Regions from separate parts of the Actinomadura sp. WAC 06369 genome, predicted to be linked through region 2. Evidence: riboswitches for the same ligand, from Rfam matches in the RefSeq annotation. Region 2 holds a riboswitch; each other region holds the start of a gene.
The links. A riboswitch is a leader RNA that binds a small molecule or an ion and turns the genes downstream of it on or off. The one in region 2 is predicted to bind cobalamin.

Region 1: it holds a riboswitch for cobalamin, as region 2 does, so the genes downstream of both, DMH08_RS05395 (putative cobaltochelatase) here and DMH08_RS19750 (ribonucleoside-diphosphate reductase subunit alpha) in region 2, are expected to answer to the same signal.
Region 3: it holds a riboswitch for cobalamin, as region 2 does, so the genes downstream of both, DMH08_RS13755 (ABC transporter substrate-binding protein) here and DMH08_RS19750 (ribonucleoside-diphosphate reductase subunit alpha) in region 2, are expected to answer to the same signal.

The regions. Positions count from the first base shown of each region.
Region 1 covers NZ_QHJN01000012.1:30,146-32,402, reverse strand. The annotation lists gene DMH08_RS05395 (putative cobaltochelatase) at 1-1,428, opposite strand, end outside; cobalamin riboswitch at 1,486-1,607, opposite strand; gene DMH08_RS05390 (ATP-binding protein) at 1,665-2,240, opposite strand.
Region 2 covers NZ_QHJN01000069.1:2,151-4,407, reverse strand. The annotation lists gene DMH08_RS19750 (ribonucleoside-diphosphate reductase subunit alpha) at 1-1,163, opposite strand, end outside; cobalamin riboswitch at 1,257-1,483, opposite strand; gene DMH08_RS19745 (MFS transporter) at 1,577-2,224, shown strand.
Region 3 covers NZ_QHJN01000040.1:36,668-38,924, forward strand. The annotation lists gene DMH08_RS13745 (suppressor of fused domain protein) at 1-41, shown strand, start outside; gene DMH08_RS13750 (dihydrofolate reductase family protein) at 46-576, opposite strand; cobalamin riboswitch at 705-886, shown strand; gene DMH08_RS13755 (ABC transporter substrate-binding protein) at 924-1,943, shown strand; gene DMH08_RS13760 (FecCD family ABC transporter permease) at 1,940-2,257, shown strand, end outside.

The sequences.
Region 1 (2,257 bases), on a different contig from region 2:
CCCGCGCGCGCTCTGGTGCGGGGCGGCAGCGCGGAGCGTCGCGGTCAAGTGCAGCCCGCGCGCGCCCGGACGCGCACCCGACACCCGTCCGTACGGGCTGCGCGCCTTGGAACGCCGCCCCGGCGCGCCCGCACCGACACCGGGAACGGTGAACAGGCGCGGTTTGTAGGCGGCGTCCGCCGGCGCGGGTTCGCTCTCGCCGCTCCCCTCCCCACCGGACGGCTCAGGCGGCGCGGAGCCGTTCGCGTCGTCTCCCCGCACGTCCGGCCGCACCCCGCCACCGGACCCGTCGTCGTCCGGACCGCCGGGGCCGTCGTCGTCCGGTCCGTCGGGACCGTCGGAGCCATCCCGGCCATCCGGACCATCCGGGCGGTCGGGCCCCTCGGGGACCTCGGGAGGGTCGGCATCGGCGTGCTCGTCGAGGACCGCGTCCAGCTTGTCGGCGTCCAGGCCGGGCGCGTCGAACGGGTCGCGGCGGCGGCGGTGCGGCAGCGCGAGCCGCGCGGCGGTCCGCACGTCGTCGGCGGTGACCGCCGGACGGCCGTGCCAGGCGGCGAGCGCGATCGCGGCCCGCGCGGTCACCAGGTCGGCGCGCAGCCCGTCGACCTCGAAGGACGCGCAGACGGCGGTGATCCGGCGGAGCGCCGCGTCGGTCAGCTCGACCCGCGGCAGCCGCTCCCGCGCGGCCGCGATCCGGGCCGCGAGAGCGGCCTCGGCCGCCGCCCACCCGGCCGCGAACCCGGCCGGATCGTCCTCGAACCGGAGCCGCCGCCGGACGACCTCGGCCCGTTCGGCCGGGTCGCGGGTGGCGGCCACCTCGACGGTGAGGCCGAACCGGTCCAGCAGTTGCGGCCGCAGCTCCCCCTCCTCGGGGTTCATCGTGCCGACCAGCAGGAAGCGCGCGGCGTGCCGCACCGACACGCCCTCCCGCTCGACGTGCGACTCGCCCATCGCGGCGGCGTCCAGCAGCAGGTCGACCAGATGGTCGTGCAGCAGGTTGACCTCGTCGACGTACAGCACGCCGCGGTGCGCGGCGGCGAGCAGGCCCGGCTCGAACGCCGTGACGCCCTCGGTCAGCGCCCGCTCGATGTCGAGGGACCCGGTGAGGCGGTCCTCGGACGCGCCCACCGGCAGCTCCACCAGCCGGGCGGCCCGCTCACCGGCCCCCGCGCCGTGGGGGCCGTCCGGGCAGCCCGGGTCGGGGGCGTCCGGGTCGCAGGAGAAGCGGCACCCGGGGACGGTCCGCACCGGCGGGAGCAGGGCGGCCAGCGCCCGGACGACCGTCGACTTGGCGGTGCCCTTCTCCCCCCGCACGAGGACGCCGCCGACACCGGGCGACACGGCGTTGATCAGGAGCGCGAGCTTGAGGTCGTCCATCCCGACGACGGCGGAGAACGGGTAGCCGGGGGCCGGCGCGGCAGGGGGCATCGCGGATTCGTCCTTCCTCGGGTGTCCACGCCCGATGGCGGTACTGTCCGACGGCCGGAGTCTCCTGGCTCCCGGATCACCGCTCCCCCTCGGCCTTCCGGCATGCGCCGTGGCCCTGTCGAGAGGGAACTCCCCTGGTCACAGTTGCGGGACAGCCCCGGATTCGCACCGGGTTCCTCCGCGTCCGTCGCCCGCAAGGATCGCACACCGGTGCGCCGCGCGGGGAACGGCCCCGCTCAGGACGGCGACGCCTGCGGGATCGCGAACCACACCGCCTTGCCCCGCACCGACGGCCCGAGCCGGGACCGGGTGCGGCGCGCCCCCCACCGGCCGCCCGACAGCTCGCGCACGATCCCGAGACCGCGGCCGCAGTCGCCGGACGTCCACGAGTAGCCCGGCAGCGCGGCGTCCGCGAGCGCGTCGAACACCGCGCAGCGCACCTCGCCCGCGCCCTCCCCGCCCGTCCCGTCGTCGCCGAAGTACAGCCACAGCTCGTGCGGGCCGTGGTCGCCGGCGTGCTGGTGGGCGTTGGTGGCGAGCTCGCTGACCATCAGCTGCGCGTCGCCGATCACGTCGCGGGGGACGCCGAGCGCGGCGAGCGCGTCGCGCAGCACGCGGCGCGCGTGCCCGGCGCAGCCGGGGCCGCCGGGCAGCGCCCACACCCAGCCGGGACGGGTGCCGGCGGGGGCGCCGGGCTCGTCGGCCATCGCGTCCGCCATGCTCTGCGCGGCGTGCGCGGGATCCGGCGGGGGCGCGGATCGCGGCGCCGCGCCCGGGGCCGGTCCGGGCGCGAGACGGGTTTCGGCCTTCACGGGCACGTCCGCGTGGG
Region 2 (2,257 bases):
CCGTTGCCGGTCTGCGCGAGCGTCCGCATCATCCGCCCGTACAGGCGGCGGGCCGGGACCTGCCGGACGTACCCGCCCGCGGCCTCGGCGGCCCGGTACGCGGCGTCGAACTCCTCGCCCCACAGGTCCGTGAGGTGCGGGACCTCCTTCGGGTCGAACAGCGACCACACCCCGTCGGCCTCGACGCGGCGCATGAACTCGTCCGGGACCCAGTTCGCGAGGTTCAGGTTGTGGGTGCGGCGCGCGTCCTCGCCGGTGTTGTCGCGCAGCTCCAGGAACTCCTCGACGTCCGCGTGCCACGGCTCCAGGTAGACGCAGGCCGCGCCCTTGCGGCGGCCGCCCTGGTTGACGGCGGCGACCGACGCGTCGAGCGTGCGCAGCCACGGGACGATCCCGTTCGAGTGGCCGTTCGTCCCCCGGATCAGCGAGCCCCGCGACCGGACCCGCGTCCACGAGATCCCGATGCCGCCCGCGTACTTGCTGAGCGCCGCGACCTGCCCGTACCGCTCGTAGATCGACTCCAGCTCGTCCCGGGGCGAGTCGAGCAGGAAGCAGGACGAGAGCTGGGGGCGGCGCGCGGCGGAGTTGAACAGCGTCGGGGAGCTGGGCAGGTACGCCAGGGCGCTGAGCAGCCCGTACAGCTCGGCGGCCTCGGCGACCGTGTCGGCGAGGCCGCACGCGACGCGGAGGAAGAAGTGCTGCGGGCGCTCCAGGACGAGCCGGGTGCTCGGGTGGCGCAGCAGGTACCGGTCGTAGACGGTGCGCAGGCCGAAGTACTCGAACCGGTCGTCGGCCGCGTCGTCGACGAGCGCGTCCAGCTCGGCGGCGTGCTCGGCGACGAACGCGGCGGGCTCGTCGCCGAGCAGCCCGGCGGCGTGCGCGGCGGAGACGGACCGGGAGAAGGTCTGCGCTCCCCCGGCCGCGGCCTCCTCGGCGATCTTCGCGGCGAGCAGCCGCGCGGCGGCCTTCCCGTAGCCGGGGTCGGCCGCGACGAGCGCGGCGGCCTCGCCGATCGCGAGGTCCCGCAGGGCGGCGGCGTCCAGCCCGTCCGCCGACCGGACGGCCGCGAGGACGCGCCCGGGGTCGGCCCCCGGCACCCCGGCGCAGGCCCGCTCGACCTCGGCGGCGATGCCCGCCGCCGGGCGCGCGAGTTGCTGTGTCACGTGCTCTCTCCCCTCGTGAGACGGCCTCACGAGGGCACGCGAACGGGCACGGCGGCACGCCGCGGGCCCGTCCGGCGGCCTGCCCGCGAGGCCCGGACGAAACGCGCGCTGGCAGGTCTTCGGACTCGCGGGCACCGCGCCTCCCGGAGGAGGGCGCGACCTACTGGCCGTCGCTTCCCGGACCGCGGCGCGGTCCAGTGCTTCGTGACGGCGGTCGTTCCAGCTCACCGCTGCGGGGCAGTCCCGGATTCGCACCGGGTTCCCTCTTGCGACGCCCCCGCCGCGGACGGCGGGGGCGAACCAGCACGGGACTCGAACCCTACATCTAGTTTGACCTTGATGTGCAACCCCAAGATGTTGGGCGTGTCGGTGAGGGCGGGGGTGGGTTCACGATCGCCGGAAGGAGTGAGACGATGGGTCCCGTCATGCTCCCGCGCCCACCGCACCCGCTGTTCCGCGCCGCCCGCGCGGTCGTCTTCGCGACCGTGTGCGTGACGCTGGCGACGGCCGGGCACGCGCTCGCCGCGCGGGAAGCGGTACCCGGCTGGGCGGTCGTGACCGGGTTCGGCGCCGTCCTCGCCGTCACGCTGCTGCTGGCCGGGCACGAGCGGTCGCTCCCGACGATCACGGGCGGGCTCCTCGGCGGCCAGTTCGCACTGCACGCGCTGTTCACGAAGGCGACCGTCGCGGCGACGGCGGGCGCCGCCGCCGGGCACGCCGGACACACCGGGCACGCCGTGCCGACCGCGGCGGACCCCGCCTGGCCCGTCCTCTCCGGCGGCTGCGGCATGACGCTCGCGCACGCGGCGGCCGCGCTGCTGGCCGCCTGCTGGCTGTGGCGCGGGGAACGCGCCGCGTGGACGCTGGCCCGGCGGATCGCCGCGGCCGCCGACCGTCCGATCCGGCTGCTCCTCGCGCTGCTCACCGCCCGGCCGCCCGCGCCCGCCCCGCGCGTCCCCGCCGCCGCGCCGCCGGTCGTCCCGGCCGTCGGCCGCGCGCTCCGGCACCAGGTCGTCCGGCGGGGACCGCCCGTCCGTTCGAGGGCGCTCGCCCCCCGCTGAGGCGGGACGGGGCGGGCGCCGGACGCACCGGAC
Region 3 (2,257 bases), on a different contig from region 2:
GCACCGACATCCTCGACCTCTACCGGAAGTCGGCCGTCTGAGGCGTCACGGGTACACGACGCGGTACCAGTGCGCGGACTCGTCCTTGAGGGGTTCCAGCCGGACGCGCGTGCCACCGGGGCTGTCGAACAGGCGCACGCCGTCCCCGAGGAGGACGGGGGCGATGAAGACGAGCACCTCGTCGAGGATTCCGGCCTCGACGCACTGCCGGGCGACGTTCGCGCCGAGGACGTTGACGTAGCGGTCGCCGGCGGCGGCGCGGGCCTCGGCGACGGCGGTGCGCAGGTCGCCGGCGAAGACGACCCCCGGGACGGGCTCCGCCGGGGGCCGGTGCGTCAGGACGACCATCGGCCCGTCGTACCGCCCGCCGAACGCCCCCTCCTTGTCGGTGCCCTCGTTCGGGTCGCCGCCGCCGTAGGTGCCGTTCCCGGCGAGGATGGCGCCGATCCGGTCGACGAGCCCCTCGGCCGCCGGGTCGGGGGCGGCCAGGTGCTCGGTCAGCCAGGACATGTCCCCGCCCGGTGCCGCGATGAAGCCGTCGAGCGACATCGTCGCCGAGTACAGGAGCTTTGCCACGGTTCTTCCTTTCGTGATGGTCGAAGGGGTCGACCGGGCGGGGGCCCGGAACTCATCGGCCGGCCCCCGGAACGGGCCGCGCGGGTCGCGTCATTCATCTTGTGTGCCGCAGAGGCGTGGGATGCCCGCTGTGCCACAATGGCCCGCGTAGGCGACGGCGGAACGAGGAAGTCCGGTGCGAATCCGGCGCGGTCCCGCCACTGTGATCGGCGAGCGGACCCCGAACACGCCACCGCCCCTCCCGGGGCGGGAAGGCCGGGGCGAGCGACGACCCGAGAGCCAGGAGACTCACGCGGTCGCCTCCTCACGGTAACTGGGGCGGATCTCCCCAGAGAGGAGAGGCTGGCATGGCCGTTGGAATCCCGGTGGTCCGGGACCGCGGCGGACGGCGGGCGCGCTCGGCGCTCGGGTCCGCCCTCGCACTCGTGCTCCTGCTGTCGGGCTGCGGCGCGTCCGGCCGCGCCGCGGACGGACGGGACGGCGCCGCGCCGCCCGGCTTCCCGGTGACGGTCGAGAACTGCGGCGTCACGACCACCTACGAGCGGCCCCCGCGCCGCGCGGTGTCGCTGAACCAGCACGCGACCGAGGTGATGCTCGCGCTCGGCCTCGAACGGTCGATGGTCGGGACCGCGTTCCCGGACGACGCCGTCCTGCCGGAGTTCGAGCGGGCCTACGGCGGGATCGAGGTGCTGGCCGACGAGTACCCGTCGTTCGAGGTGCTGCTGGCCGCCGAACCCGACTTCGTGTACGGCGGCTGGGCCAGCGCGTTCGCCGAGCAGGACGGGCGGAGCCGCGCGGCCCTCCGCGAGGCCGGCATCGACACGCACCTCAACATCGAGGAGTGCCCCGGCGGCCCGGTGACGATGGCGACGGTCGAGGAGGAGGTCCGCACCGTCGCGAAGATCTTCGGGGTGTCCGCGCGCGCCGAGGAGCGGATCGCGTCCATGCGCGCCGTCCTGGAGCGGACCGCCGCCGCCCTCGCGGGCGCCGACCCGCTGACGGTCGCCGTGTACGACAGCGGCGACCGGACCGTGTTCACCTCGGGCGGCGCCGGGATCGGCAGCGAGATCATCCGGCTCGCGGGCGGCACCAACCTGTTCGCCGACCTCGACGACGCGTACGGGGACGTCTCGTTCGAGCAGTTCGCCGAACGCGCGCCCGAGGTCGTCCTCATCTACGACTACGGCGACCGGCCCGTCGAGGACAAGAAGAAGTTCCTGCTGGAGCACCCGGCGCTGCGGGACGTGCCCGCGATCCGCGACGAGCGGTTCGCGGTGCTGCCGCTGTCGTCGACGGTCACCGGCGTGCGGGCGGCGGGCGCGGTGGAGGCGCTCGCCCGCCAGCTGCACCCGGACCGCTTCGCGTGACCGCGACCGCAGGACGGGTCGCGCTCCCCCGCGTGCGCGCCCCGTACCCGCTCGTCCTGGTCCTGCTCGGGGCGCTGCTGCTCGGGACCGCGACGGCCGCGATCGCCGTCGGGTCCGTCGGCATCCCGCCCGACCAGGTGTGGGGCATCCTGCTGCACCGGCTGCACCTCGCACCGGCCGCGGACTGGACGCCCGCCCGCGAGACGATCGTGCTCGACGTGCGGCTCCCGCGCGTCCTGCTGTGCGGGGTCGTCGGCGCGGGCCTGTCGGTGTGCGGCATGGCGCTGCAGGCGATCGTCCGGAACCCGCTCGCC